DNA from 3 places in the Viridibacillus sp. KH_047 genome. Region 1 is predicted to be linked to each of the others. Evidence: a T-box and tRNA genes for the amino acid it is inferred to sense, from the RefSeq annotation. Region 1 holds a T-box; the other regions hold tRNA genes.
The links. A T-box is a leader RNA that pairs with one kind of tRNA and senses whether it is charged. The one in region 1 lies ahead of pheS (phenylalanine--tRNA ligase subunit alpha), so its partner is inferred to be a tRNA-Phe.
Positions count from the first base shown of each region.

Region 2: it encodes a tRNA-Phe, which carries the amino acid that the T-box ahead of pheS (phenylalanine--tRNA ligase subunit alpha) is inferred to sense. The anticodon was not compared.
Region 3: it encodes a tRNA-Phe, which carries the amino acid that the T-box ahead of pheS (phenylalanine--tRNA ligase subunit alpha) is inferred to sense. The anticodon was not compared.

Region 1 covers NZ_CM174479.1:983,016-992,448, reverse strand. The annotation lists gene pheT (phenylalanine--tRNA ligase subunit beta) at 1-2,277, opposite strand, end outside; gene pheS (phenylalanine--tRNA ligase subunit alpha) at 2,290-3,327, opposite strand; T-box leader at 3,445-3,675, opposite strand; gene AC3IS5_RS04975 (TrmH family RNA methyltransferase) at 3,739-4,509, opposite strand; gene AC3IS5_RS04970 (zinc-binding dehydrogenase) at 4,533-5,510, opposite strand; gene sspI (small acid-soluble spore protein SspI) at 5,647-5,853, shown strand; gene AC3IS5_RS04960 (C40 family peptidase) at 6,094-7,239, opposite strand; gene AC3IS5_RS04955 (FAD-binding oxidoreductase) at 7,544-8,929, shown strand; gene AC3IS5_RS04950 (bile acid:sodium symporter family protein) at 9,162-9,433, shown strand, end outside.
Region 2 covers NZ_CM174479.1:809,384-818,816, reverse strand. The annotation lists gene AC3IS5_RS04195 (hypothetical protein) at 1-564, shown strand, start outside; gene AC3IS5_RS04190 (dipeptidase) at 644-1,582, opposite strand; gene AC3IS5_RS04185 (MFS transporter) at 1,628-2,830, opposite strand; gene AC3IS5_RS04180 (TraR/DksA C4-type zinc finger protein) at 3,057-3,548, opposite strand; gene AC3IS5_RS04175 (MerR family transcriptional regulator) at 3,638-4,402, opposite strand; tRNA gene AC3IS5_RS04170 (tRNA-Glu) at 4,673-4,744, opposite strand; tRNA gene AC3IS5_RS04165 (tRNA-Ser) at 4,749-4,839, opposite strand; tRNA gene AC3IS5_RS04160 (tRNA-Asn) at 4,845-4,919, opposite strand; tRNA gene AC3IS5_RS04155 (tRNA-Ile) at 4,930-5,006, opposite strand; tRNA gene AC3IS5_RS04150 (tRNA-Gly) at 5,014-5,087, opposite strand; tRNA gene AC3IS5_RS04145 (tRNA-Phe) at 5,092-5,167, opposite strand; tRNA gene AC3IS5_RS04140 (tRNA-Asp) at 5,197-5,273, opposite strand; tRNA gene AC3IS5_RS04135 (tRNA-Met) at 5,277-5,353, opposite strand; tRNA gene AC3IS5_RS04130 (tRNA-Ser) at 5,386-5,478, opposite strand; tRNA gene AC3IS5_RS04125 (tRNA-Ile) at 5,501-5,577, opposite strand; tRNA gene AC3IS5_RS04120 (tRNA-Met) at 5,594-5,667, opposite strand; tRNA gene AC3IS5_RS04115 (tRNA-Ala) at 5,695-5,770, opposite strand; tRNA gene AC3IS5_RS04110 (tRNA-Pro) at 5,789-5,865, opposite strand; tRNA gene AC3IS5_RS04105 (tRNA-Arg) at 5,870-5,946, opposite strand; tRNA gene AC3IS5_RS04100 (tRNA-Leu) at 5,976-6,064, opposite strand; tRNA gene AC3IS5_RS04095 (tRNA-Gly) at 6,071-6,145, opposite strand; tRNA gene AC3IS5_RS04090 (tRNA-Leu) at 6,171-6,255, opposite strand; tRNA gene AC3IS5_RS04085 (tRNA-Lys) at 6,275-6,350, opposite strand; tRNA gene AC3IS5_RS04080 (tRNA-Thr) at 6,363-6,438, opposite strand; tRNA gene AC3IS5_RS04075 (tRNA-Val) at 6,457-6,532, opposite strand; rRNA gene rrf (5S ribosomal RNA) at 6,542-6,657, opposite strand; rRNA gene AC3IS5_RS04065 (23S ribosomal RNA) at 6,793-9,433, opposite strand, start outside.
Region 3 covers NZ_CM174479.1:564,300-573,732, reverse strand. The annotation lists gene AC3IS5_RS02935 (ATP-grasp domain-containing protein) at 1-928, opposite strand, end outside; tRNA gene AC3IS5_RS02930 (tRNA-Leu) at 1,723-1,804, opposite strand; tRNA gene AC3IS5_RS02925 (tRNA-Cys) at 1,847-1,920, opposite strand; tRNA gene AC3IS5_RS02920 (tRNA-Gly) at 1,933-2,007, opposite strand; tRNA gene AC3IS5_RS02915 (tRNA-Gln) at 2,016-2,087, opposite strand; tRNA gene AC3IS5_RS02910 (tRNA-His) at 2,094-2,169, opposite strand; tRNA gene AC3IS5_RS02905 (tRNA-His) at 2,214-2,289, opposite strand; tRNA gene AC3IS5_RS02900 (tRNA-Trp) at 2,307-2,380, opposite strand; tRNA gene AC3IS5_RS02895 (tRNA-Tyr) at 2,393-2,476, opposite strand; tRNA gene AC3IS5_RS02890 (tRNA-Thr) at 2,486-2,561, opposite strand; tRNA gene AC3IS5_RS02885 (tRNA-Phe) at 2,569-2,644, opposite strand; tRNA gene AC3IS5_RS02880 (tRNA-Asp) at 2,674-2,750, opposite strand; tRNA gene AC3IS5_RS02875 (tRNA-Met) at 2,754-2,830, opposite strand; tRNA gene AC3IS5_RS02870 (tRNA-Val) at 2,853-2,928, opposite strand; tRNA gene AC3IS5_RS02865 (tRNA-Glu) at 2,944-3,018, opposite strand; tRNA gene AC3IS5_RS02860 (tRNA-Ser) at 3,041-3,132, opposite strand; tRNA gene AC3IS5_RS02855 (tRNA-Asn) at 3,138-3,212, opposite strand; rRNA gene rrf (5S ribosomal RNA) at 3,224-3,339, opposite strand; rRNA gene AC3IS5_RS02845 (23S ribosomal RNA) at 3,476-6,405, opposite strand; tRNA gene AC3IS5_RS02840 (tRNA-Ala) at 6,502-6,577, opposite strand; tRNA gene AC3IS5_RS02835 (tRNA-Ile) at 6,592-6,668, opposite strand; rRNA gene AC3IS5_RS02830 (16S ribosomal RNA) at 6,765-8,317, opposite strand; gene AC3IS5_RS02825 (nucleotidyltransferase-like protein) at 8,672-9,433, opposite strand, start outside.

The sequences.
Region 1 (9,433 bases):
TTCTTCCATTTTGTCTCCTTCATATAAATCGAAGACACGAACATCTTTCAATAAAGTGCCACCTGCTTGACGGATAATTGCTTCAAGATCCGCTGCCGCTGTGCTTCTGTCCACAACTAATGCGATATCACGAGACATCGATGGGAAACGTGGAACTGGAACGTAAACTAGTGCTTCAGTAGAAGCTTCTAAAATAGCTGCTAAGTTCATTTCCATTACGTACGTTTCTTTTAAACCATTTGCTTTTTGTTCAGTTGGGTGCAATTGCGCGATTAGACCAATACGGTTGCCATTTAATAATACGTTAGCCGTACGTCCTGGGTGTAAACCAGCTACAGTAGCACGTTCAAATGTTACTGCAGCTGCTAAACCTAGGCGATCAAATAGACCCTCAACGATTCCTTTTAATACGAAGAAATCAACTTGTTTATGTTCACCTTGCCAAGCGTGATCTAACCACTTACCTGTGATAACTGCAGCTACATGCTCTTCTTCATGTGGAAGATTTTCTTCAGTTAAACCTAAGAATACAGAATCTACTTCATAAAGTGCTACTAAGTCTGCTTGACGTGCGACATTATAAGATGCTGCTTCCACTAAATGCGGGATTAAGCTTTGACGTAATGTGCTGCGTTCTTCACTCATTGGCATTAACAGTTTTGTAACAGGCGCTGTTTCTAATGCAAATTTTTGTGAAAGTGTATCAGATGTTAATGAGTAAGTAATCGCTTGGTGAAGACCTGCACCTTCTAAATATGCACGTACGATACGACGTTTTGCTTGATAAGGTGTTAAACCACCAGGTGTTGTTTCACTTACAGGAAGTGTTGTTGGAATTTCATCGTAGCCATAAATTCGTGCAATTTCTTCGACGATATCTTCCTCAATTTTAATATCTTGACGGCGAGTTGGTGCATCTACATAGAGCATGCCATTCGCAGTTTCAACATCAAATTTTAAACGTTTTAAAATGGACACCATATCATCTAAAGAAATCTTCATACCAAGACGAGCATTGATAAAGTCAGGAGAAACGATTACTTTTGCAGGTGTTTTATCCAATTCATCAAAAATAACTGAGCCAGCTAATACTTCCCCACCAGCAAGTTCTGCTAATAATTTAGCTGCACGTTCCGCCGCAGGAATAACACGGTTCGGATCAAGACCTTTTTCAAAACGGGCACTTGCATCACTACGTAAACCTAAGTCTTTTGATGTGTAGCGTACTGATAAACCTTCAAAGTATGCTGATTCAATGACAACAGTCGTTGTCCCATCATGCACTTCTGAGTTTAATCCGCCCATAACTCCAGCTACAGCTACTGGCTCTTTACCATTAGTAATAACAAGATTATTCGCATTTAATGTACGTTCTTTATCATCAAGAGTCGTTATTTTTTCGCCTTCATTAGCTAAACGAACTACGATTTCCCCTGTTCCTAAACGGTCATAGTCAAATGCGTGAAGCGGTTGACCATATTCCATTAAGATGTAGTTAGTAACATCGACAACATTGTTATGCGGACGAACGCCAGCCGCCATTAAACGCTGTTGTAACCATAATGGAGACTCAGCGACTTTAACGTTTTTCACAACTTTTGCTACGTACATAGGGTTTTCTACCGGTGCATCTACACGAAGTTTTAAATAATCAGAAGCTTTTTCAGCTGATTCTGTATACTCTAGTTCCGGTAATTTAACATCCTCTGAAAGGATTGCTCCTACTTCATAAGCAACACCTAACATACTCATAGCATCTGAACGGTTTGGTGTTAAACCAAGTTCAAGTACTGTGTCATATAGGCCAAGCACTTCAAGTGGATCTGCCCCTACTGGTGTTTCTGCAGGTAATACGAAAATACCTTCACTGTAAGCTTTTGGTACTAATTTACCTTCGATACCAAGCTCTTGTAATGAACAAATCATACCGTTTGATACTTCACCACGAAGTTTGGCTTTTTTGATTTTACCACCTGGTAAATGAGCACCTGGACGAGCAACGATCACTTTTTGACCAACTGCTACGTTTGGAGCACCACATACGATTTGTGATAATTCTTCTTCACCAAAATCTACTTGGCAAATATTTAATTTATCCGCTTCTGGGTGTTTTACTTTTTCTTTCACTTCGCCAACCATTAGCTTTTTCATACCTTCAGCTAGGTTTGCAACACCGTCCACTTCAATCCCAGAACGTGTAATTTTTTCTGCTAAAACTGCTGGCTCTAGGCCTTGTAAATCAACATATTGTTCTAACCATTTTAACGATACTAGCATGTTTACCCCTCCTTACTCTTCTGTGCGGTGGAATTGTGATAAGAATCGGATGTCATTTGTATAGAAATGACGGATATCATCCACCCCATATTTCAACATTGCAATACGTTCTTGCCCCATACCAAATGCGAAGCCTGAAACTTTTTTAGGATCGTATCCAGCCATCTCAAGAACGTTTGGATGTACCATACCGGCACCTAAAATTTCAATCCAACCTGTTTGTTTACATAAACTACAGCCAGCTCCACCACATTTGAAACAAGAGATATCCATTTCTACTGAAGGCTCAGTGAATGGGAAGAAACTTGGGCGTAAACGAATTTCACGTTCTTGGCCAAACATTTTTTTCGCGAAAAGATCCAAAGTACCTTTTAAATCGCTCATTGTAATGTTCTCGCTTATTACAAGTCCTTCAATTTGATTGAATTGATGCGAATGTGTAGCATCATCACTGTCACGACGGAATACTTTACCCGGACAGATAATTTTCACAGAAGCACCTTGTTTCTCTTCCATAGTACGAGCTTGTACAGGAGAAGTCTGTGTACGAAGTAAAATCTCTTCAGAAATATAGAATGTATCTTGCATATCACGAGCAGGGTGACCTTTTGGTAGGTTTAATGCTTCGAAGTTATAATAGTCTTTTTCAACTTCTGGTCCTTCCGCAATTTCATATCCCATGCTGATGAATAAGTCTTCGATTTCTTCAACAACCTTTGTTAGCGGATGTTTACTACCAACTTTTATAGGACGTCCTGGTAAAGTCACGTCAATTGATTCTTTTTCAAGTTGTTCCTGTACCGCTTTTTCCTCTAGTAATTGCGCACGTGCTTCAAGCACCTCAGTCACTTCTTGACGTACAACGTTTACTAGAGCACCCATTTTAGGACGTTCCTCTGCAGGAAGTTTACCCATCCCTTTTAATAAATCCGTGATCGGACCTTTTTTACCTAAATAAGCAACACGCACATCATTCAACTCTTTAGAGTTCGATGCCGCTGCAATTTTCGCTAAAGCTTCTTCCTTTAGCTGATTTAATTGTTCTTCCATTGCCATTTAAATTCCTCCTTCCAATATCGAATAGTAAAAACAGATTGTTTTTACTAAACATGCAAACCTTCTTTTATGTAGACTATAAAAAATCTGCACAAAAAAACTCGCCCCCTAAAAAGGGACGAGGACATAGTTCGCGGTACCACCCTAGTTATTGTACTTAAGTACAATCACTTCATTGACATAACGGCTCTAAACCGGCCTACCTTTACAGCAATTGCTGGTCCCGGTGGCTGCTAACGGAGTGAACTTCCATGTAATACAACTTTATGCACGCTTGCAGTCTTTGGCGAGCACTCCCTTAAAAGTGTAGAAACATATACTTTTTCCGATCGAAGCATTTAAATTATTTTTAATTATTGTATGCAATAATAATCATTATACGCAACTAAATTGTTTTCTTCAAGGTCACTTTGCTGAAACTGCGAAGTTATATAACAAAATACCAGAAGCTACTGCTACATTTAAAGATTCAGCTTGCCCTAAAATCGGAATGATAACATTGGCATCTGTTTTTGCAAGTAAGTCTGGGTGAATACCATTGCCTTCATTGCCCATAATAAGTGCAAATTTATCGCCTTTTTTCACTTCAGAATAGACTACTGCATTATCTAGAGCTGTCCCGATAACTGGGATTAAACGGTCTTGTAAATTGTCAATCCAGTCTCCAAGGTCTCCTTTTACAACAGGGATATGGAAATGCGAGCCTTGAGCAGAGCGTACTGTTTTTGGATTGAAAGCATCAGCTGAGCCTTTACCAAGAATAACCGCATCAATACCAGCTGCATCTGCCGTACGAATCATTGTACCTACATTGCCCGGATCTTGAACTGCATCAATTAATAATAATTTAGTCCAGCCTGTTTGTTCTTCCTCTGTTACCTCACGTTGTTTACATTGTGCGAAGATCCCTTGAGGGTGTTCTGTTTCAGATAATTCTTTTGCAATTGCTTGTGTTACTTCTACAACAAAAATGTCATCCATATTCCATGTATGTGGAATGTCCACACCTTCACGGACGATAATTGTTAGTACCTCACCATTGTTTTTAATTGCTTCTTCAACTAAATGGAATCCTTCAACGATAAATTCGCCAGAGCGTTCACGTTCTTTTCTAGTTGTCACTAGCTTTTTCCAATACTTCACTAGTGAATTTTGTGGTGATTCTATTCTTTTCATAAAATGTATACCGCCTTTAGTTTTTAAATCGTTATAGTTATTTTGCCAAACTGATGATTTTCTTTTAAATATTCAAGCGCTTGTTCCGCTTCATCTAATGAGAAAGTTCGGTCCATCACTGGATGCGTGTTAAATTTCGCTAAATGCTCAAGGCATGCACGGAATTCCTCGCGACTTCCCATTGTAGTCCCATACAATGTATATTGTCCATAGAAAAATTTTCGTAAGTCAAAATCGACAACGTCTTCTGTTGTTGCACCGAACAATACTATTTTACCACCCTTTTTTAAAACATCCAAAGAGCGATTAAAAGTGGCGCGTCCAACACTTTCAATAACAACATCGATTTGTTCCTCTTTTAATAATTCTACCCAGTCAGCATGCGTATCAATCGCAACATCAGCACCGATCTCAAGCGCTGCATTTCGTTTTTCTTCATTACGAGATGAGACTATGACTCTAGCTCCAACATTCTTAGCCATTTGGATTAAAAACGTTGCAACACCGCTACCTGCTCCTGGGATAAATATTGTTTGGCCCGCTTCTATTTGCCCTTTTGTAAATAAGGCTCGATAACCTGTTAATGGTGAAATACCAATTACAGAAGCCTCTTCAAATGAAAGATGTACTGGCTTTCGCTCAAGTTGTTCCACTGAAATAGCAATTTTCTCCGCAAATGTTCCGTTGTCAGGAAAGCTTAAAATATCAAAATCAGCAGGAGGTACATCAGAATTTTCATACCAACGCAACGAAGGATTAATAATGACTTCATCGCCTACTGCCCAATCTGTCACACCCTCACCAATTGCTTCAATAATACCGGCTGCATCAGAACCTAAAATAAGCGCCTCGCTATCATTTCCTAAACGTCCAGGTGTATACAAATCTCGACGGTTTAACCCTGCAGCTTTAATCGCAACGACTGCTTCTAAAGTACCAGCTTGTGGGTTAGGTAATTCAGAAACTTTAAAAGACCCTTTTTCAAAAACAAATGCTCTCATGATAAAACAACCCCTTAGTTACGTAATGTTTTTTGCAAAATTCACAATAGTAAATAATATCAACCATTCTAATTTTAACAAATGAATGTATAACTATCGAGCCTAACGGCAAAAATGAAAATAGGAGGGATGAAGTATGAATTTTCAAATTCGACAAGCCGTTAAAGCTAATGTTCAAGGTCAAAGTGCCGAAGAACTGAAGAGTGTTGTTGAAGATGCAATTAAACGCGGTGAGGAGCATTTACTCCCTGGACTTGGCGTCTTTTTAGAAGCATGGTGGAACAATGCAGATCAACAAAAACAACAAAACTTTATGCAAGATTTAGCCAAAGCAATGGCCTAATAAAAAAAAGCTGTCCAAACGATTTCAACTTCGCTTGGGCAGTTTTTCATTTAGCGAAAAGGTATTCCCACCTAGTAAGTTCTCATTTCGAGTCTTAATTTTTCTCTTAGTCAAATAAAACTCCAACAAATTTTACCTTATCTCTATATAAAAAAGCTGAACTAATAAAATCACTTAGTTCAGCTTGTTACACACTATTCATATATTAGAGAATAGAAAAATTGTCTATTTCACTTTTAATTATCTTACGCGTGCTGCACTAGAGAAACTAGATGGATTGTAAGATGCGATTTTCACTACATCACCAGTTTGTGGTGCATGTAACCATTGGCCATTTCCGATATACATACCAACGTGGTACGCAGGGCTACCAAAGAACACTAAGTCACCAGCTTGGACATCATTTGGTGAAATACGAGTACCTGCATTTTGTTGTTGACTAGACGTTCTTGGAAGACTGATACCTTCAGAACGGTAAACATATTGCATTAAACCTGAACAATCAAAGCCTGATGGTGAAGTACCACCCCATACATACGGTACGCCGAGGAAATTCTTCGCATAACCAATTAGGCCAGATGCATTTCCGCCTGAAGGTTTTTGATTTGTAAGGTTTAGAACATCATTTTTGTTTGTTGTTTTTTTTGTGATATTCACTATTGGTGATAAACTCACTGATTTTTCATCTTCATATGACGCTGTTTTCGCTGCTTCTCTTACCGCTTTCTCTGCACGTTTTTGAGCAGCCTTTGCAGCTTTTTTAGCGGCCTTTTCTTCTTTAATTGTTTTTTTCGTTGCTTTCAGTTTAGATTCAATTTTCTTTTTATCTTTTTTGATTTGCTTCATTTCTTTTGCTAAATCTTTTTTATCTTCTTTCAGTTCTTTATTAATTTTATCTAGAGATGTTTTTGATGTGATTAGCTTGTCTTCTTTTTCATTTAGCTCAGTCATTAATGATTGATCGCTATTTAGAATTTGAGTAACTGCAGTAGTACGGTCGATGAAATCAGACATACCTTCAGATGATAGGAAGACATCTGCATATAACATAAATGCACTCTTGCTTTCACCTTGGATATCTCTTAATCGTTCTTCATATAATGTTTTACGGAATTCATATTCTGTTTGCGTTTGTTTAATTTCTTTTTTTGTTTGAGTAATTTTCTCGTTTGAGTTTTTAATTTTCTTGTTTAGTCGATCAACCTTATCCATTGCTTCAATAATACTGTTATCAATCTTTTGGATTTTTTGTTCAAGCTTTAAGGCTTTTTGTTCAGCTTTTGTCGGAGCTGAGTCATTTGAAGGACTAGCGTAAGAAGGGGATACTTGTAATAGAGCAGCCGCTAAAACGGTTATTGCTAAAACGTTTTTGAATATCTTCTTCATTAATTATCATCTACTTTTCTATGTAATATTATGGGTTTTTTGCTATGTTTTTTTACTTGACTATTCTTCAGTCTAAACTTTTGCCATATGAAAAACAATATTTCGACATGTACTGTAACATAAATGTAATCTACAGTGTATGGAATTTATCTATTCCAAACTACCATTCTATTAAAATAGCTCTATCCATATTTTGTCTTGCGTAATATCGTGACCATATTATAATAAATTCTATTACATTGTTAATTATCCGAAAATAATCATATTTCGGATTTTTCAAAAACACGAAGTGAGGCGAATTGAAATGACAGTAGCAGTTGATAGTATTGTAGAAGGGTTAAAACAATTCCTAGATGGAGATCAAGTCTCTGTTAATGAGACAGTGAGAGAGCTTCACGGTCAAGACGAATCATATCATGTGGCTTCCCTTCCAGACATCGTTGTTTTCCCTAAAACGAAAGAACAAGTAAGTGAAATTATGAAACTTGCAAACGGGCTAGTAGTTCCTGTAGTACCTTTTGGGAGAGGGTCTAGTTTAGAAGGTCATGTTATTCCTTATGAGAAAGGTATTACAATTGACTTTTCTTTCATGGATAAAATTTTAGAAATTCGTCAAGACGATTTACTTGTAAAAGTACAACCTGGTGTGACAAGAATGCAGTTAAATAAAGAATTAAAAAAACACGGCCTCTTTTTCTCAGTTGATCCTGGTGCAGATGCTACTTTAGGTGGTATGGCTGCGACAAATGCGAGTGGCACTACGGCTGTACGATATGGCGTAATGCGTGACCAAGTTCGTGACTTAGAAGTTGTGTTAGCAGACGGTAGAATTATTCACACTGGTAATTTAGCTGCAAAATCATCATCTGGTTATCATTTAAATGGTTTATTTGTCGGCTCTGAAGGTACTCTTGGTTGCTTCACGGAACTTACTTTAAAGGTTTATGGTATTCCCGAATTCGAAACGGCTGCTCGCGCTGTCTTCCCTACAGTTGAAGATGCCATTGCTGCTGTTACTTCTGTTTTACAAGTCGGTATTCCGATTGCTCGAGTTGAATTAGTTGACGAAGAGTCTATCCACCAAGTAAATCATTACAGCGACACGGATTATCCTGAAAAGCCAACTCTATTTATCGAATTCCACGGTAATGAAGCAGGCTTAGCTCAAGATGTGATATTTACACGTGAAATTATGGAGGATCATGGTTGTGTAGAAGTACAGTTCGAATCGGATAATACTGCTCGTACAAAACTGTGGGATGCTCGACATAACTTAGCATATGCTTATACACATGGTCACCCTGGTAAAAAACAGATGGTAACGGATGTTTGCGTAGCCATTTCAGACTTATCAGATGCCGTTCATTTTGCACGTGAGCAACTAAATACAGCTAATCTTCCAGGTGGGGTATTAGGTCATGTCGGTGATGGTAATTTCCACGCGATAGTTATGATTGATATGCAAGATGCAGAGGAAGTTAAGAGAGCCGATGCTTTCAATGAAGCTATCGTGCAATTTGCATTAGATCGCAACGGAACTTGTACTGGAGAACACGGAGTTGGAATAGGGAAACAAAAATATCAAGCTAAAGAACATGGCGAATCATATAATGTCATGAAAGCTATTAAAATCTCACTTGATCCAAAGAACATTTTGAATCCAGGTAAGATTATTCGAATAGAAGAATAAGTATTAAAATGTGATACCCCGCTTCTAATAGTTTTTAGGAGCGGGATTTTTATTAGTTTTTCTAAAATCATCTTGTAAAATGCTAAATCATCATTATAATAAATATATCATTATAAATTTTCAGAATAATATTTATATTTAAATTATTATAAAGGAGCACTCTCTTTTAATAGTTTTATATCTATTCAATTTTGGGAATTTACAAGCAAGACATAGAAAGGATGCTGTACATATGAAAACTCTTGAAACGTTTAGCACATTTATCGGAAAATACTTTGCTGTGTGGGTAATGCTTATTGCCGTAGTAGCTTACTTAGCACCTACACCTTTTTTAGGATTCGGACAATATATCACGATATTACTTGGGGTTGTTATGTTTGGAATGGGACTTACTCTAAAGGCCAGTGATTTTAAACTAGTTCTGACAAAGCCATTGCCTGTATTGCTCGGAATAATCGCTCAGTTTACGATTATGCCTTTAACAGCACTTGCAATCGCTTATAT
Region 2 (9,433 bases), 170 kb from region 1:
GTTCCTCCTAATGAGTTGCCATCTAAAACTGAAAAAATCAATAAAGAACTGTTGAACATCTTCCCTATCATTTCAAAAACCATGAAAAAGTTCGGATATGATACACCGCCTAGTATAGAATATAACGGTATAAAGTCTGGAGTCCTCGTTATAGAATTACCTAATACTGAAAAAAGAAAAAAGACTATAAAGCAAGCTGTGGAAAAGGCTTTAAAAAAGGAAAAGTTTAAATTTAAAAAAGTTGAATTTAAACTTTATGACAAATCGAAAAGACAACAAGATTATAGATGGAGTCCAATCATTAGCACTATTTCTGATAATATTATTGGGAAAAGTGATTACATGCTGAAAGGTGTAAGTTATCAAATAAAGAATGGAAAGACCTATATTTCTTTAAATACGGGGTTAGATAAGTCTAAGTCCGAAAATGTCACTTATTTAAAAGAGACTCTCAAGAAATTTTTCGCATTAGAATCCACTAAAGACCGGATAATGAAAGATACTTACGATTTAATTATTTTCGGCAAAAATAAGCAAGTACTAGTGAAAATAACAAAGAATTAACTTCACTGCAGAAAAATGATTTTTTATTTTCTCCATAAAAAAACGTCATGACAACCTGCGTCATGACGTTTCATAATGCTTATTTTTGTATTTTTTTCACATAAGATAAGAAGTTATTACTCGCAATACCTTTCACTTCATCTTTAGTAAAATGTTCTTGCAATTTCTCTAACAAATTTTGAGTTTGAGATGCATTCTGTAAATTTTCTACAAACTGGTGAATGCCGTCAAAATCTGATCCTAGCCCTAAATTCTCTACTCCAACTACATTCGCTAAATGCACAAAATGTTGAATCAATGCGTCCATCGTAGCTGATTCAGTATGATTGACAATGAACTCTGGATAATAAACTAGATGAATATGACCACCATGTTCTACAAGAGCCTTTGCCTGTTCATCCGTTAAATTACGAGGATGGTCACATAATGCACGTGCATTCGAATGACTAGCAATAATATGTTTTGCTATCGGTAGCACATCCCAAAATCCCTGCATATTCAAATGTGACACATCTATGAGAATGTCACGTTCATTTAATAATGCCACAACCTCTTTTGCAAAATCTTTCAAACCTAAATTAGGGTCATTTTGTGCACCATAAGCAACAGCATTCTCATTATTCCAAGTGAGGCCAACTAGTTTCACTCCTGCGTCTAATATTGCCTGTAATTTGAATAGATCGGCTCCGATGGCATCACAACCTTCTAATGTTAAAACCGCTCCAATTTCACCTTCTTGTAGCGTTTCTAGTTGATGCCAATCTGTAATATGTACCATCTCCGGATTTGGAGCAAGCACTTGTGTTTGGAATAATTCAATTTGGCGGAGTGCCTCTAAGTATTTTCTCCCTTGAGGTATATCTTCATCTACGAAAATCGCAAAAAATTGCACCTTCACTTTTCCTTGCTTTAAGCGTTCTAAATTTGCTTGTAATTGTGGTGCATTTCTAAAATTAAGTGGTTCTTCGGCTATGGACAATTTCCATAACACATCACAATGCAAATCGATAATATTCATATGTTGTACCCCCATTAGCTATCTTACTGCACATATTATACATGGTTACGATGTTTCAGCATAATATCGCTTGTTTGATTTTTGAAATACTTGTGTGCACAATATAACCGACAGTAGCACTGCTATTGCCGAAAACCCTACAGCCACCATTTGTAAAGAAAACCATTCAGCTAGAGCACCGATAATAAAAGTAAATGAAATTTGTAAAATACTTAAGAACATTGCTGTAACACTACCAAACCGCCCCATAATTTCTGTTGGCACATTTTTTTGATAGAAAGTATCATATCCTGAGTTGGCGAATGACATAAAGAACCCTAAAAAGATAAATGCTGCAGTAGCTGTCCAAAACCCTACCGAGCTGTAAAATAATAAATAGCCAACTGTTGTCATCAACATACCTACCGCAAAGTACGTTTGTAATGATATTTTTTTCACCAACATTGCTGATATAGATGCTCCAATAATCGAGCCTATGCCCGTAATACTAACGATTATTCCATACATTTGATTAGATAATCCTAAGTTCTGTTTAATAAATGTCACCTCTTGTGAATCTAGAGAAAAAGCAATCATTAAAGCAACTTGGAATAATAAATATACTTTTATAAAATGATGGTCTTGTTTTATATATGACTTAACAACCTGCCAATCTGCTAACATCATTTTTAATGTAATTGGTTCCCGCTTTAATATTGTTTCATCTTCAATATTTGGTAACAAGTAAATACAAATCGCACAACAAAAGAATGTAACTGCGTTAATCACGACACATATCGTTGTACCAACTGTTGCAATTAGTATACCTGCAAGCGCTGGGCCGATTAAAAACGAACCTGAATTCATCATACTCATGATTGAATTGAATCGTCGTCGATCGGTTTCCTTTACAAATTTCGTAATATAAAAAGTAGAGCTGGGCCCAAAAAAGGAGCCGGCCATATTTGCAACAAATATTATGGTATAAATAATCCAAATCGACCCCATAAAAGGCACAAGTAGCACTAGTAAACCTCTAACCACATCAGACAATATCATTAATCTTCTCTTATTCTGCCTATCAATAATGGAGCCGGCAAAGAAATTCGTTAGTAACTTTGCAACAGGGCCTACAATATAAATACCTGCAACTGCTACTGCTGATTTGGTCATATCAAGAACCAATACATTCAACGCGATTATGTAAATCCAATTTCCAAAAAACGATACGCCGATTCCACTAAGTAATAAAGAGTATTTTTCCCACATCTTTATTTTCACCCCTTATTTATCAATCGGTTGATGAAACTGTAATTAAACCTATAAATACTCTATATACAATAAAATCTATATATTTCCATTTTACTATTATGTACACTTAACATGTATATAATTTTCTGAATAATTCATCAAAGAGCTTTCTAACTTCATATAATTGTCATTAATATTGAGCACAACAAAAATGGAACTGTATCTTCACAGTCCCATTTTTGCTTTATTCTATTTGGTCGCTAGGTGAATCTGAGGAACCGTATGCTTCTACTTCTAGAAAACTGTCCTCATTATCAACAATCGATCTTTCATCCAGTATAGGTCGCTCTGTTGAAGCATTTAATATTTCTTCCTCAACAGGTCTGTCAGTAGGTACCTTATCATCTGGTACATGTTCAACACATGTAAGTGCTGTTGGAATAGCCTCTAATCGACCAAATGGAATGTCTTCTCCACATTCGCTACATTTTCCATACGTACCATCATCAATAGCTCGCAACGCAGCCTCAAGTTTTTCAATTTGCTGTTCATTATGTTCGCCTATCGCCATTTCTGTCACTTGGTCTGTTAAATCAGTTGCTTGATCTGCAGGATGGTTGTCATAATTGGATAACTCTGTTGACTCTAGGGGCTCATGTGTATATTTTCTTCCCTGCAACACAAATAACTCTTGTATCATTTGATTTTTTAAATTTTGATATTTTGTGTTCGTCATTTTATTCCTCCATTAATATAACCTATTTATTATTATTTCCTATATTTTTTAAATCAAACATAAAAAAGAGTACTGCTTTTTGCAGTACTCTAATTGTTCATTCCAGTATAGATTAATATAGCATCTCTTAAAAGTTGCGCTGTACCAGTTTGCTCTTTGTCATAATAGCTCGTGAAACGTTCATCTGCCAGATACATTTCTGCAAGTCCTGCATGTGCTTCTTTGCTATACTTTGGCCAATAATACATTAACCATCGCTTATGTGTTTCAGCAGCACGCTGAGCAACATCACTATCAGCTTGACCAGTTTCCATTGCTCGCTTTAATAAACTCATCACTTCTTGCTCTAATGCTTGCACTTCTTCATATTGCTGTTCGGTCATTTTTCGCACTTTATTATTTGAAGAATCAACTGTAGCTTCTCCGTAATTTTGTCGTATCTCTTGGCCATATTGTTTTTCATTATCTAAAATCAAATTTTCCTTTAAACCTTCAAACTTTTCTTCGTTTGACATTTGAATTCCTCCATTCATAGCACTAATCGTTTTAGTTACTGTTGTTATCATGACATCTAATTGTTGGCGTTTCTCCATTAATGCCTTATAATGCTCCATTAAGGCATTCTTATAGTCAAAATTCTCGACTGTTATGATCTCTTTAATGACTTCTAACTTAAATCCTAATTCACGATAAAATAATATTTGCTGTAACAAATCAATCTCTTCTTGCCCATAAATACGATAACCTGAAGAATTTACACGTGCAGGTTTTAACAAGCCAATATCATCATAATAACGCAATGTTCTTGAACTAACTCCTGACAGCTGAGCAAGTTTTTGAATCGTCATTTCCATCTCTTTTCACCTCCATGTTTCTACTATATAGTTTGACGTAACGTTAAGGTCAACAGTATATAATATAAAAAATCTAAGTACCGCAAACAGCCCTTACTTAGTATGTTACTTCATATATTTATGATGATTTTTATCTTGCCTAATTATAAAGAACTCTTTTTCATAATCTGCAAAAATTGCTTTAACTCATTAAAAATACGCCTTTTCAATTTACTTTCCAAACGCAAAAAAACCATTAGAATCAAATATGATTCTAATGGTTTTTTAGTATGACCCCTACGGGATTCGAACCCGTGTTACCGCCGTGAAAGGGCGGTGTCTTAACCGCTTGACCAAGGGGCCTATATGGCGGAGAAGGAGGGATTTGAACCCTCGCGCCGCTTACGCGACCTACACCCTTAGCAGGGGCGCCTCTTCAGCCACTTGAGTACTTCCCCATATATGGCTCCGAAGGTAGGACTCGAACCTACGACCGTCCGGTTAACAGCCGGATGCTCTACCACTGAGCTACTTCGGAAAAATTTTAATGGTGGGCCTAAATGGACTCGAACCATCGACCTCACGCTTATCAGGCGTGCGCTCTAACCAGCTGAGCTATAGGCCCATAAAATTGGAGCGGGTGAAGAGAATCGAACTCTCGACAACAGCTTGGAAGGCTGTGGTTTTACCACTAAACTACACCCGCATCATGGTGGGTCAGGACGGAATCGAACCGCCGACACTTAGAGCTTCAATCTAATGCTCTACCAACTGAGCTACTGACCCATGATGATTAATACAATATTTTTAAAAAATGGCGGTCCGGACGGGACTCGAACCCGCGACCTCCTGCGTGACAGGCAGGCATTCTAACCAACTGAACTACCGGACCATTTGGTTGCGGGGACAGGATTTGAACCTGTGACCTTCGGGTTATGAGCCCGACGAGCTACCGAACTGCTCCACCCCGCGATAATGATATTATGAAATTAACTTTTTAAAAATGGAGGAGGAAGAGGGATTCGAACCCCCGCGCGGTATGACCCGCCTGTCGGTTTTCAAGACCGATCCCTTCAGCCAGACTTGGGTATTCCTCCAAAAAATATAACGTTGTGTAGATGGTGGACCTTGCAGGACTCGAACCTGCGACCGGACGGTTATGAGCCGTCTGCTCTAACCAACTGAGCTAAAGGTCCTTTAGTTTGGTTAGTATGGCGGCAGAGGGGATCGAACCCCCGACCTCACGGGTATGAACCGTACGCTCTAGCCAGCTGAGCTACGCCGCCATGATGGTATTAAATTTAGCAATAAATTGGTGGAGCCTAGCGGGATCGAACCGCTGACCTCCTGCGTGCAAGGCAGGCGCTCTCCCAGCTGAGCTAAGGCCCCATAGGGTTAAAGTATTAATGGTCGGGAAGACAGGATTCGAACCTGCGACCCCTTGGTCCCAAACCAAGTGCTCTACCAAGCTGAGCTACTTCCCGTTAATGGCGCGCCCGGCAGAAGTCGAATCCACAACCTTCTGATCCGTAGTCAGACGCTCTATCCAATTGAGCTACGGGCGCATTTATATCACTTGTATTATATTAAAAGTTGGTGCCGAGGACCGGAATCGAACCGGTACGGTAGTCACCTACCGCAGGATTTTAAGTCCTGTGCGTCTGCCAGTTCCGCCACCCCGGCATATTTTGGAGCGGAAGACGAGGTTCGAACTCGCGACCCCCACCTTGGCAAGGTGGTGTTCTACCACTGAACTACTTCCGCAATATGCTGATAAACTTAAAAATTATGGTGCGGGTGAAGGGAGTCGAACCCCCACGCCTTGCGGCGCTAGATCCTAAGTCTAGTGCGTCTGCCAGTTCCGCCACACCCGCATATAATGTTTTTTAAAAATGGTGAGCCATGTAGGATTCGAACCTACGACCCTCTGATTAAAAGTCAGATGCTCTACCAACTGAGCTAATGGCTCATATGAAATGAATGGTGCCGGCGAAAGGAGTCGAACCCTCGACCTACTGATTACAAGTCAGTTGCTCTACCAACTGAGCTACACCGGCATTGTTTATTAAAAATAATGGTGGAGGATGACGGGATCGAACCGCCGACCCCCTGCTTGTAAGGCAGGTGCTCTCCCAGCTGAGCTAATCCTCCATATTGTTCGCCTAGCAACGTCCTACTCTCACAGGGGGAAACCCCCAACTACCATCGGCGCTAAAGAGCTTAACTTCCGTGTTCGGCATGGGAACGGGTGTGACCTCTTTGCTATCGTCACTAGACTATTTTCTTAAGGACAAGAATTATTATAACATCTTTTTTAAAGTTTAGCAAGTGTTTTTTTTGCTATTTTAGAAAAGTTTTTTTCTTATTCTCTCAAAACTGGATAAATTACATTGAAGTTTGTTAAGTAAAATTTGGTTAAGTCCTCGATCTATTAGTATTCGTCAGCTCCGTATGTCGCCACACTTCCACCTCGAACCTATCTACCTCATCGTCTTTGAGGGATCTTACTTACTTGCGTAATGGGAAATCTCATCTTGAGGGGGGCTTCATGCTTAGATGCTTTCAGCACTTATCCCGTCCACACATAGCTACCCAGCGATGCCCTTGGCAGAACAACTGGTACACCAGCGGTGTGTCCATCCCGGTCCTCTCGTACTAAGGACAGCTCCTCTCAAATTTCCTACGCCCACGACGGATAGGGACCGAACTGTCTCACGACGTTCTGAACCCAGCTCGCGTACCGCTTTAATGGGCGAACAGCCCAACCCTTGGGACCGACTACAGCCCCAGGATGCGATGAGCCGACATCGAGGTGCCAAACCTCCCCGTCGATGTGGACTCTTGGGGGAGATAAGCCTGTTATCCCCGGGGTAGCTTTTATCCGTTGAGCGATGGCCCTTCCATGCGGAACCACCGGATCACTAAGCCCGTCTTTCGACCCTGCTCGACTTGTAGGTCTCGCAGTCAAGCTCCCTTATGCCTTTACACTCTACGAATGATTTCCAACCATTCTGAGGGAACCTTTGGGCGCCTCCGTTACTCTTTAGGAGGCGACCGCCCCAGTCAAACTGCCCGCCTGACACTGTCTCCTACCCCGCTAAGGGGCATGGGTTAGAAGTTCAATACATCTAGGGTAGTATCCCACCAACGCCTCCTCCGAAGCTGGCGCTCCGGAATCTCTGGCTCCTACCTATCCTGTACAAGATGTATCAAAATTCAATATCAGGCTACAGTAAAGCTCCACGGGGTCTTTCCGTCCTGTCGCGGGTAACCTGCATCTTCACAGGTACTATAATTTCACCGAGTCTCTCGTTGAGACAGTGCCCAGATCGTTACGCCTTTCGTGCGGGTCGGAACTTACCCGACAAGGAATTTCGCTACCTTAGGACCGTTATAGTTACGGCCGCCGTTTACTGGGGCTTCAATTCGCACCTTCGCTTGCGCTAAGCACTCCTCTTAACCTTCCAGCACCGGGCAGGCGTCAGCCCCTATACGTCACCTTACGGTTTTGCAGAGACCTGTGTTTTTGCTAAACAGTCGCCTGGGCCTATTCACTGCGGCTCTCTCGGGCTTTCACCCTACTAGAGCACCCCTTCTCCCGAAGTTACGGGGTCATTTTGCCGAGTTCCTTAACGAGAGTTCTCTCGCACACCTTAGGATTCTCTCCTCGACTACCTGTGTCGGTTTGCGGTACGGGCACCTTTTACCTCGCTAGAGGCTTTTCTTGGCAGTGTGAAATCAGGAACTCCGGACATACGTCCTCGTCATCACAGCTCAACGTTATAGAAATGGGATTTGCCTCATTTCACGCCTCACTGCTTGAACATGCATAACCAACAGCATGCTTACCCTATCCTACTGCGTCCCCCCATTGCTCAAATGGTAAATAGGTGGTACAGGAATATCAACCTGTTGTCCATCGCCTACGCCTATCGGCCTCGGCTTAGGTCCCGACTAACCCTGAGCGGACGAGCCTTCCTCAGGAAACCTTAGTCATTCGGTGGACGGGATTCTCACCCGTCTTTCGCTACTCATACCGGCATTCTCACTTCTAAGCGCTCCACCAGTCCTTCCGGTCTGACTTCACAGCACTTAGAACGCTCTCCTACCACGGACATCTAAGATGTCCATCCACAGCTTCGGTGAATTGTTTAGCCCCGATACATTTTCGGCGCAGCGTCACTCGACCAGTGAGCTATTACGCACTCTTTAAATGATGGCTGCTTCTGAGCCAACATCCTGGTTGTCTAAGCAACGTCACATCCTTTTCCACTTAACAATTACTTTGGGACCTTAGCTGGTGGTCTGGGCTGTTTCCCTTTTGACTACGGATCTTATCACTCGCAGTCTGACTCCCGTGCATAAATCACTGGCATTCGGAGTTTGTCTGAATTCGGTAATCCGGGATGGACCCCTAGTTCAAACAGTGCTCTACCTCCAGGATTCTCTATCACGAGGCTAGCCCTAAAGCTATTTCGGAGAGAACCAGCTATCTCCAGGTTCGATTGGAATTTCTCCGCTACCCACACCTCATCCCCGCACTTTTCAACGTACGTGGGTTCGGGCCTCCAGTAAGTGTTACCTTACCTTCACCCTGGACATGGGTAGATCACCTGGTTTCGGGTCTACAACCACATACTCATTCGCCCTATTCAGACTCGCTTTCGCTACGGCTCCGTCTTCTAAAACTTAACCTCGCATGTAATCGTAACTCGCCGGTTCATTCTACAAAAGGCACGCTATCACCCATTAACGGGCTCTAACTACTTGTAGGCACATGGTTTCAGGATCTATTTCACTCCCCTTCCGGGGTGCTTTTCACCTTTCCCTCACGGTACTGGTTCACTATCGGTCACTAGGTAGTATTTAGCCTTGGGAGATGGTCCTCCCAGATTCCGACGGAATTTCACGTGTTCCGCCGTACTCAGGATACACTCAAGAGAGAATGAACTTTCAACTACAGGGCTGTTACCTGCTCTGGCGGGCCTTTCCAGACCGCTTCATTTAACTCATTCCTTTGTAACTCCATATAGAGTGTCCTACAACCCCAAG
Region 3 (9,433 bases), 420 kb from region 1:
CTAAAAAAATCTTTATGGTTTCTTCAACTAAATTAATTCCATAGGCCGTTTCAATTATTCGATTCATTGCTCCCCCTGATATCCGAGGGTTTATTTCAATTAGTTTCCATTCATTACTAATTAATCGCATTTCTAAATGGCAAGATCCATTATTCAAATTAAAACGTTCCAGTACCAAACAAACGGTTTCATAGATTTTATTGTAAAGGGCTTTGTCCATATCTCCCAACAAACAATAACCAGTAACAATAAAACGGTCGAAAAACGTTATTTCTTGTTCAAGGACTGCAATAATATGAACTTTTCCTTTGTACACACAAGCTTCAATCAAATATTGAGGACCCTCTAAATATTCCTCAATTAATAACTCTCTGTTCCCTTTCATTAATAATGCATTAATGGATTGTTCTAATTGCTTGTCATCTTTGGCAAATAACACATCTTTAGAACCAGTTGAAACGGGGGTTTTTACAATGAGAGGAAATAACCCTTTTTGATTATCGATAAAGTCTTCTAAGGAATCATCTTTTTCAAACTTTACAAAATAGGGGGATACCGGAAGATCTTTTAAAAGTTCACGTGTTGAAAGCTTATCTTCCATTTTCTCTAAAGGTTCAGGGGACACTGCAGTCAAATCAAATTCTTTTGACAGCTTTGCTGCTACATGGACATAAGGATCAATAAAACTCAATATAGCTTCTATTTTTTTTCCTTGTGCTTGTATTGCTCTTATATTTTCTTTTAACAAATTATGATTACTCAATTCAGTCAGAACCATTTGGTGAACTTCGGGGAAATCAAGTCTGTTTTCAAGGAACCGTTTCCTATCGGTTAATAATATAGTAAAAAACCCTAGCCTTTCAGCGGCCTTCATTGCCTCTCTACTTGAACCGGATTTATTACTACCTATAAAAATAATTGTTTTCATAAATTTGCTTATCAACCTTTCTAGTGTCTTTATTGGCATTTTAGTCTTTAAAAATAGTTTATTCAATGGCGACTTGATTTGTTTAGGTCAAATTAACTATGAATAAATAATTTATAATTGGAATAATTTAATTTAACTAAAACTCTACTTTTTCAGAGCAAAATCGACAAGTAACCCTTAGGAAAATTTATAGTTTGTAATTCTTCCGCCATAGACTATAAGCACGCTCTTTTTCTATACTCTCCTTTATATTTTCAAGCCCTTTAAAGACCCAAACTTCTTATGTTTAAATTGAAGAATATCATTTCCCCATAGATTTGTCCGTATATCCTACTATCGTCATTAGGATTAAGACATCTATACCTGCTGCTATCGTACTTCGTAAAATGATTTTGAATGCTGACCATTCAAATTTTTTCTTGGCTTACAAATAATTCTGAGAACACGTAAGCGTGTGTTAATCGTGACAATCTTTAGATAATTCCTTACTCTGTATGATAAACTCCTCTAAGTCATGTGAGTGAATTTTACGAGTACTTTTCCTATCACTTTCTTAGCAGCAGTTAATTCATTACTATAGAACATGATTGTTGCATCCCTATGGCCGCGTGTATAATAGGCTCTAAAATAACGTCTGAATGAATGTTAATTGTTGTTCTGTTAATGCGCTCTTTCTCATTGAATACCTCCTTTAAATCACTGCAAGGATCTTTGATAAAAATAGTCGTATTCAAAAAACACAAAAAAAGACTCTAGCACATAAGCTAGAGTCTTAATGTATATATAGTTTAGGATACCGGTGGTCGGGGTCGAACCGACACTCTCGAAAGAACACGATTTTGAGTCGTGCGCGTCTGCCAATTCCGCCACACCGGCATAATATTATTATAGATCATATGTAGTTATTTTAAAAATAATTGGAGGCGGCAACCGGATTTGAACCGGTGGTAGAGGTGTTGCAGACCTGTGCCTTACCACTTGGCTATGCCGCCGTAAATAGAAAATGGAGCGGAAGACGAGGTTCGAACTCGCGACCCCCACCTTGGCAAGGTGGTGTTCTACCACTGAACTACTTCCGCAAATTTAACTGGGGTACCTGGATTCGAACCAGGGCATGACGGAATCAAAATCCGTTGCCTTACCGCTTGGCTATACCCCAATAATATGGGGCGACTGATGGGAATCGAACCCACGAATGCCTGAACCACAATCAGGTGCGTTAACCACTTCGCCACAACCGCCATAATATTATTATATCTGAATTATTTTATTGTCAAAAATTAAATGGGGCGACTGATGGGAATCGAACCCACGAATGCCTGAACCACAATCAGGTGCGTTAACCACTTCGCCACAACCGCCATTATATAATTTAAATTGGCAGGGGCAGTAGGAATCGAACCCACATCAAAGGTTTTGGAGACCTCTATTCTACCGTTAAACTATGCCCCTAAAATAAAAAAATGGTGGAGGGGGACGGATTCGAACCGCCGAACCCGAAGGAGCGGATTTACAGTCCGCCGCGTTTAGCCTCTTCGCTACCCCTCCAGAAAAACATGGTGCCGGCGAAAGGAGTCGAACCCTCGACCTACTGATTACAAGTCAGTTGCTCTACCAACTGAGCTACACCGGCATTATTATGGTGGGTCAGGACGGAATCGAACCGCCGACACTTAGAGCTTCAATCTAATGCTCTACCAACTGAGCTACTGACCCATAATAATTTAATATTCTTTTTTTAAAAATGGCGGTCCGGACGGGACTCGAACCCGCGACCTCCTGCGTGACAGGCAGGCATTCTAACCAACTGAACTACCGGACCATTTGGTTGCGGGGACAGGATTTGAACCTGTGACCTTCGGGTTATGAGCCCGACGAGCTACCGAACTGCTCCACCCCGCGATAATGGTATTATTAATTTAAATGGTGGAGGATGACGGGATCGAACCGCCGACCCCCTGCTTGTAAGGCAGGTGCTCTCCCAGCTGAGCTAATCCTCCGTATAATGTTATAAATGGTGACCCCTACGGGATTCGAACCCGTGTTACCGCCGTGAAAGGGCGGTGTCTTAACCGCTTGACCAAGGGGCCATATAATAAATGATAATGTGTATGGCGGAGAGCAAGGGATTTGAACCCTTGAGACAAGGTTACTCGCCTACACGATTTCCAATCGTGCTCCTTCGGCCACTCGGACAGCTCTCCAAAAATGGCTCCGAAGGTAGGACTCGAACCTACGACCGTCCGGTTAACAGCCGGATGCTCTACCACTGAGCTACTTCGGAATAATATGATCGCCTAGCAACGTCCTACTCTCACAGGGGGAAACCCCCAACTACCATCGGCGCTAAAGAGCTTAACTTCTGTGTTCGACATGGGAACAGGTGTGACCTCTTTGCCATCGTCACTAGACTATTGTATTACCTAAGGACAAGAATAATTATATCATCTTTTTTAAAGTTTAGCAAGTGTTTTTTGCTATTTTAGAAAAGTTTTTTATTATTCTCTCAAAACTGGATAAATTACATTGAAGTTAGTTAAGTAAAATTTGGTTAAGTCCTCGATCTATTAGTATTCGTCAGCTCCGTATGTCGCCACACTTCCACCTCGAACCTATCTACCTCATCGTCTTTGAGGGATCTTACTTACTTGCGTAATGGGAAATCTCATCTTGAGGGGGGCTTCATGCTTAGATGCTTTCAGCACTTATCCCGTCCACACATAGCTACCCAGCGATGCCCTTGGCAGAACAACTGGTACACCAGCGGTGTGTCCATCCCGGTCCTCTCGTACTAAGGACAGCTCCTCTCAAATTTCCTACGCCCACGACGGATAGGGACCGAACTGTCTCACGACGTTCTGAACCCAGCTCGCGTACCGCTTTAATGGGCGAACAGCCCAACCCTTGGGACCGACTACAGCCCCAGGATGCGATGAGCCGACATCGAGGTGCCAAACCTCCCCGTCGATGTGGACTCTTGGGGGAGATAAGCCTGTTATCCCCGGGGTAGCTTTTATCCGTTGAGCGATGGCCCTTCCATGCGGAACCACCGGATCACTAAGCCCGTCTTTCGACCCTGCTCGACTTGTAGGTCTCGCAGTCAAGCTCCCTTATGCCTTTACACTCTACGAATGATTTCCAACCATTCTGAGGGAACCTTTGGGCGCCTCCGTTACTCTTTAGGAGGCGACCGCCCCAGTCAAACTGCCCGCCTGACACTGTCTCCTACCCCGCTAAGGGGCATGGGTTAGAAGTTCAATACATCTAGGGTAGTATCCCACCAACGCCTCCTCCGAAGCTGGCGCTCCGGAATCTCTGGCTCCTACCTATCCTGTACAAGATGTATCAAAATTCAATATCAGGCTACAGTAAAGCTCCACGGGGTCTTTCCGTCCTGTCGCGGGTAACCTGCATCTTCACAGGTACTATAATTTCACCGAGTCTCTCGTTGAGACAGTGCCCAGATCGTTACGCCTTTCGTGCGGGTCGGAACTTACCCGACAAGGAATTTCGCTACCTTAGGACCGTTATAGTTACGGCCGCCGTTTACTGGGGCTTCAATTCGCACCTTCGCTTGCGCTAAGCACTCCTCTTAACCTTCCAGCACCGGGCAGGCGTCAGCCCCTATACGTCACCTTACGGTTTTGCAGAGACCTGTGTTTTTGCTAAACAGTCGCCTGGGCCTATTCACTGCGGCTCTCTCGGGCTTTCACCCTACTAGAGCACCCCTTCTCCCGAAGTTACGGGGTCATTTTGCCGAGTTCCTTAACGAGAGTTCTCTCGCACACCTTAGGATTCTCTCCTCGACTACCTGTGTCGGTTTGCGGTACGGGCACCTTTTACCTCGCTAGAGGCTTTTCTTGGCAGTGTGAAATCAGGAACTCCGGACATACGTCCTCGTCATCACAGCTCAACGTTATAGAAATGGGATTTGCCTCATTTCACGCCTCACTGCTTGAACATGCATAACCAACAGCATGCTTACCCTATCCTACTGCGTCCCCCCATTGCTCAAATGGTAAATAGGTGGTACAGGAATATCAACCTGTTGTCCATCGCCTACGCCTATCGGCCTCGGCTTAGGTCCCGACTAACCCTGAGCGGACGAGCCTTCCTCAGGAAACCTTAGTCATTCGGTGGACGGGATTCTCACCCGTCTTTCGCTACTCATACCGGCATTCTCACTTCTAAGCGCTCCACCAGTCCTTCCGGTCTGACTTCACAGCACTTAGAACGCTCTCCTACCACGGACATCTAAGATGTCCATCCACAGCTTCGGTGAATTGTTTAGCCCCGATACATTTTCGGCGCAGCGTCACTCGACCAGTGAGCTATTACGCACTCTTTAAATGATGGCTGCTTCTGAGCCAACATCCTGGTTGTCTAAGCAACGTCACATCCTTTTCCACTTAACAATTACTTTGGGACCTTAGCTGGTGGTCTGGGCTGTTTCCCTTTTGACTACGGATCTTATCACTCGCAGTCTGACTCCCGTGCATAAATCACTGGCATTCGGAGTTTGTCTGAATTCGGTAATCCGGGATGGACCCCTAGTTCAAACAGTGCTCTACCTCCAGGATTCTCTATCACGAGGCTAGCCCTAAAGCTATTTCGGAGAGAACCAGCTATCTCCAGGTTCGATTGGAATTTCTCCGCTACCCACACCTCATCCCCGCACTTTTCAACGTACGTGGGTTCGGGCCTCCAGTAAGTGTTACCTTACCTTCACCCTGGACATGGGTAGATCACCTGGTTTCGGGTCTACAACCACATACTCATTCGCCCTATTCAGACTCGCTTTCGCTACGGCTCCGTCTTCTAAAACTTAACCTCGCATGTAATCGTAACTCGCCGGTTCATTCTACAAAAGGCACGCTATCACCCATTAACGGGCTCTAACTACTTGTAGGCACATGGTTTCAGGATCTATTTCACTCCCCTTCCGGGGTGCTTTTCACCTTTCCCTCACGGTACTGGTTCACTATCGGTCACTAGGTAGTATTTAGCCTTGGGAGATGGTCCTCCCAGATTCCGACGGAATTTCACGTGTTCCGCCGTACTCAGGATACACTCAAGAGAGAATGAACTTTCAACTACAGGGCTGTTACCTGCTCTGGCGGGCCTTTCCAGACCGCTTCATTTAACTCATTCCTTTGTAACTCCATATAGAGTGTCCTACAACCCCAAGAGGCAAGCCTCTTGGTTTGGGCTATTCCCGTTTCGCTCGCCGCTACTCAGGGAATCGATTTTTCTTTCTCTTCCTCCAGGTACTTAGATGTTTCAGTTCCCTGGGTCTGCCATCAAGACGCTATGTATTCACGTCAAGATACTGCTCCATTACGAACAGTGGGTTCCCCCATTCGGAAATCTCCGGATCAAAGCTCACTTACAGCTCCCCGAAGCATATCGGTGTTAGTGCCGTCCTTCTTCGGCTCCTAGTGCCAAGGCATCCGCCATGCGCCCTTAATAACTTAACCTAAAAGTTAGTTATTAAGCCTAAAAAACTTAATAATAAAAAATGTGTTACTTAATTTGCTTCAATGTCGTTTTATCCAGTTTTCAAAGAACAATATTGGTGGAGCCTAGCGGGATCGAACCGCTGACCTCCTGCGTGCAAGGCAGGCGCTCTCCCAGCTGAGCTAAGGCCCCAAAAAGAGAAAATATGGTGGGCCTAAATGGACTCGAACCATCGACCTCACGCTTATCAGGCGTGCGCTCTAACCAGCTGAGCTATAGGCCCCTTTTAGGAAAATATATAATTGAAGTATAAACCTTCAAAACTGAACGCAAGACGTTAATCGACAGATCCAAGATCTGTTTCCGTAATAATCCTTAGAAAGGAGGTGATCCAGCCGCACCTTCCGATACGGCTACCTTGTTACGACTTCACCCCAATCATCTATCCCACCTTCGGCGGCTGGCTCCATAAAGGTTACCTCACCGACTTCGGGTGTTACAAACTCTCGTGGTGTGACGGGCGGTGTGTACAAGGCCCGGGAACGTATTCACCGTGGCATGCTGATCCACGATTACTAGCGATTCCGGCTTCATGTAGGCGAGTTGCAGCCTACAATCCGAACTGAGAACGATTTTATGAGATTAGCATACCCTCGCGAGTTAGCGACTCTTTGTATCGTCCATTGTAGCACGTGTGTAGCCCAGGTCATAAGGGGCATGATGATTTGACGTCATCCCCACCTTCCTCCGGTTTGTCACCGGCAGTCACCTTAGAGTGCCCAACTTAATGATGGCAACTAAGATCAAGGGTTGCGCTCGTTGCGGGACTTAACCCAACATCTCACGACACGAGCTGACGACAACCATGCACCACCTGTCACCAATGTCCCCGAAGGGAAAACTCTATCTCTAGAGCGGTCATTGGGATGTCAAGACCTGGTAAGGTTCTTCGCGTTGCTTCGAATTAAACCACATGCTCCACCGCTTGTGCGGGCCCCCGTCAATTCCTTTGAGTTTCAACCTTGCGGCCGTACTCCCCAGGCGGAGTGCTTAATGCGTTAGCTGCAGCACTAAGGGGCGGAAACCCCCTAACACTTAGCACTCATCGTTTACGGCGTGGACTACCAGGGTATCTAATCCTGTTTGCTCCCCACGCTTTCGCGCCTCAGTGTCAGTTACAGACCAGAAAGTCGCCTTCGCCACTGGTGTTCCTCCAAATCTCTACGCATTTCACCGCTACACTTGGAATTCCACTTTCCTCTTCTGCACTCAAGTCTCCCAGTTTCCAATGACCCTCCACGGTTGAGCCGTGGGCTTTCACATCAGACTTAAGAAACCACCTGCGCGCGCTTTACGCCCAATAAATCCGGACAACGCTTGCCACCTACGTATTACCGCGGCTGCTGGCACGTAGTTAGCCGTGGCTTTCTAATAAGGTACCGTCAAGGTACGTTCAGTTACTAACGTACTTGTTCTTCCCTTACAACAGAGTTTTACGATCCGAAAACCTTCATCACTCACGCGGCGTTGCTCCATCAGACTTTCGTCCATTGTGGAAGATTCCCTACTGCTGCCTCCCGTAGGAGTTTGGGCCGTGTCTCAGTCCCAATGTGGCCGATCACCCTCTCAGGTCGGCTATGCATCGTTGCCTTGGTAGGCCGTTACCCCACCAACTAGCTAATGCACCGCGGGCCCATCTAGTAGTGACAGCCGAAACCGCCTTTCAGCATTTTGCCATGTGACAAAATGGATTATTCGGTATTAGCCCCGGTTTCCCGGAGTTATCCCAATCTACTAGGTAGGTTGCCCACGTGTTACTCACCCGTCCGCCGCTAAATCAGAAGAAGCAAGCTTCTTCATCATTCGCTCGACTTGCATGTATTAGGCACGCCGCCAGCGTTCGTCCTGAGCCAGGATCAAACTCTCCATAAAAGTAGTTTGAAAGCTCATTAGCTTTGCTAGCGTATCATCCGAAGATGATATCTATTTTTTGTTTTGATCCACCAACAAAGTTGGCGTCCAAAAACATTTATTGATTAACGTCTTGCATGTTCAGTTTTCAAGGTTCATTTTGTTGTTGTCGTTGTTTGTTTCAGCGACTTTAATATCTTAACACCTTTCTTTTTTGATGTCAACAACTTTTTTAAAAAAGTTTTTCGACTGAAAGTTTTAAGTTTTAACAACACGTCTTAGCGACAATTAATATAATACAATAGTGTCGATGCTCATGTCAACACTTTTTCTAAAAAAAATTGAGACGTTTTAAACGCCTCAATTAATATACAACTAATCAACGATTTCTTCAACCTTATAGTCTCTATGATATATGTTATTTCCCTTAGTCTCTACACGCTCTACAGAGATGTAACCTTTATCTATTAAGTATTCGATGAAAACTTCAAGGTTAACTGAATAGTTTTTTAGCTCCTCTTGTTCATGCAATTCTTGAATTGTCCAAAAGTCTTTTTGAGACATTACTTCTATTACATGCGTTGCACCATCTGCAGTACGAGAATGAATAAAGAACTCACTTGCTAAAAATAATAACTCTAAACGTTTATCTAATGATTCTTCACTTGTAATAAGTTCTTCATATAATTTGTAAATGGCTGGATCAATTTGTTTTACTTGCGACCATACTGTAACCTCGGGGTACAGTCCATTATCCATTACAGCAAGACGAGCTAAATGATGCAATGATTCAACTACATGATTATAGGCATCTAAGTAGTTTCTCTCTTCGAAGCATACTTTACCTTCTAAGTATCTTCGTATTAACTTTGCAAACTCGATACCCATTTTTATTTTCCGACCATAAAAAGGGAACTCCTTCAGTTCCTTCTTTAAATTTGAGAGATACTCATTCCGATCAAATAATACTTTTCCAAAGAATAGCCAGTCGACTATCTTCTTATTAGTTCCTACTAATAACCATTTGTTTAACTGCTTCTCAGTAATGATGTGCATAGCAGCTTTTTTATTTTTAAAAGTATAATGTTTTGTAAATACTGGTCGGTCACTTTCTTTCGTTATAATAAGAAGTATCGT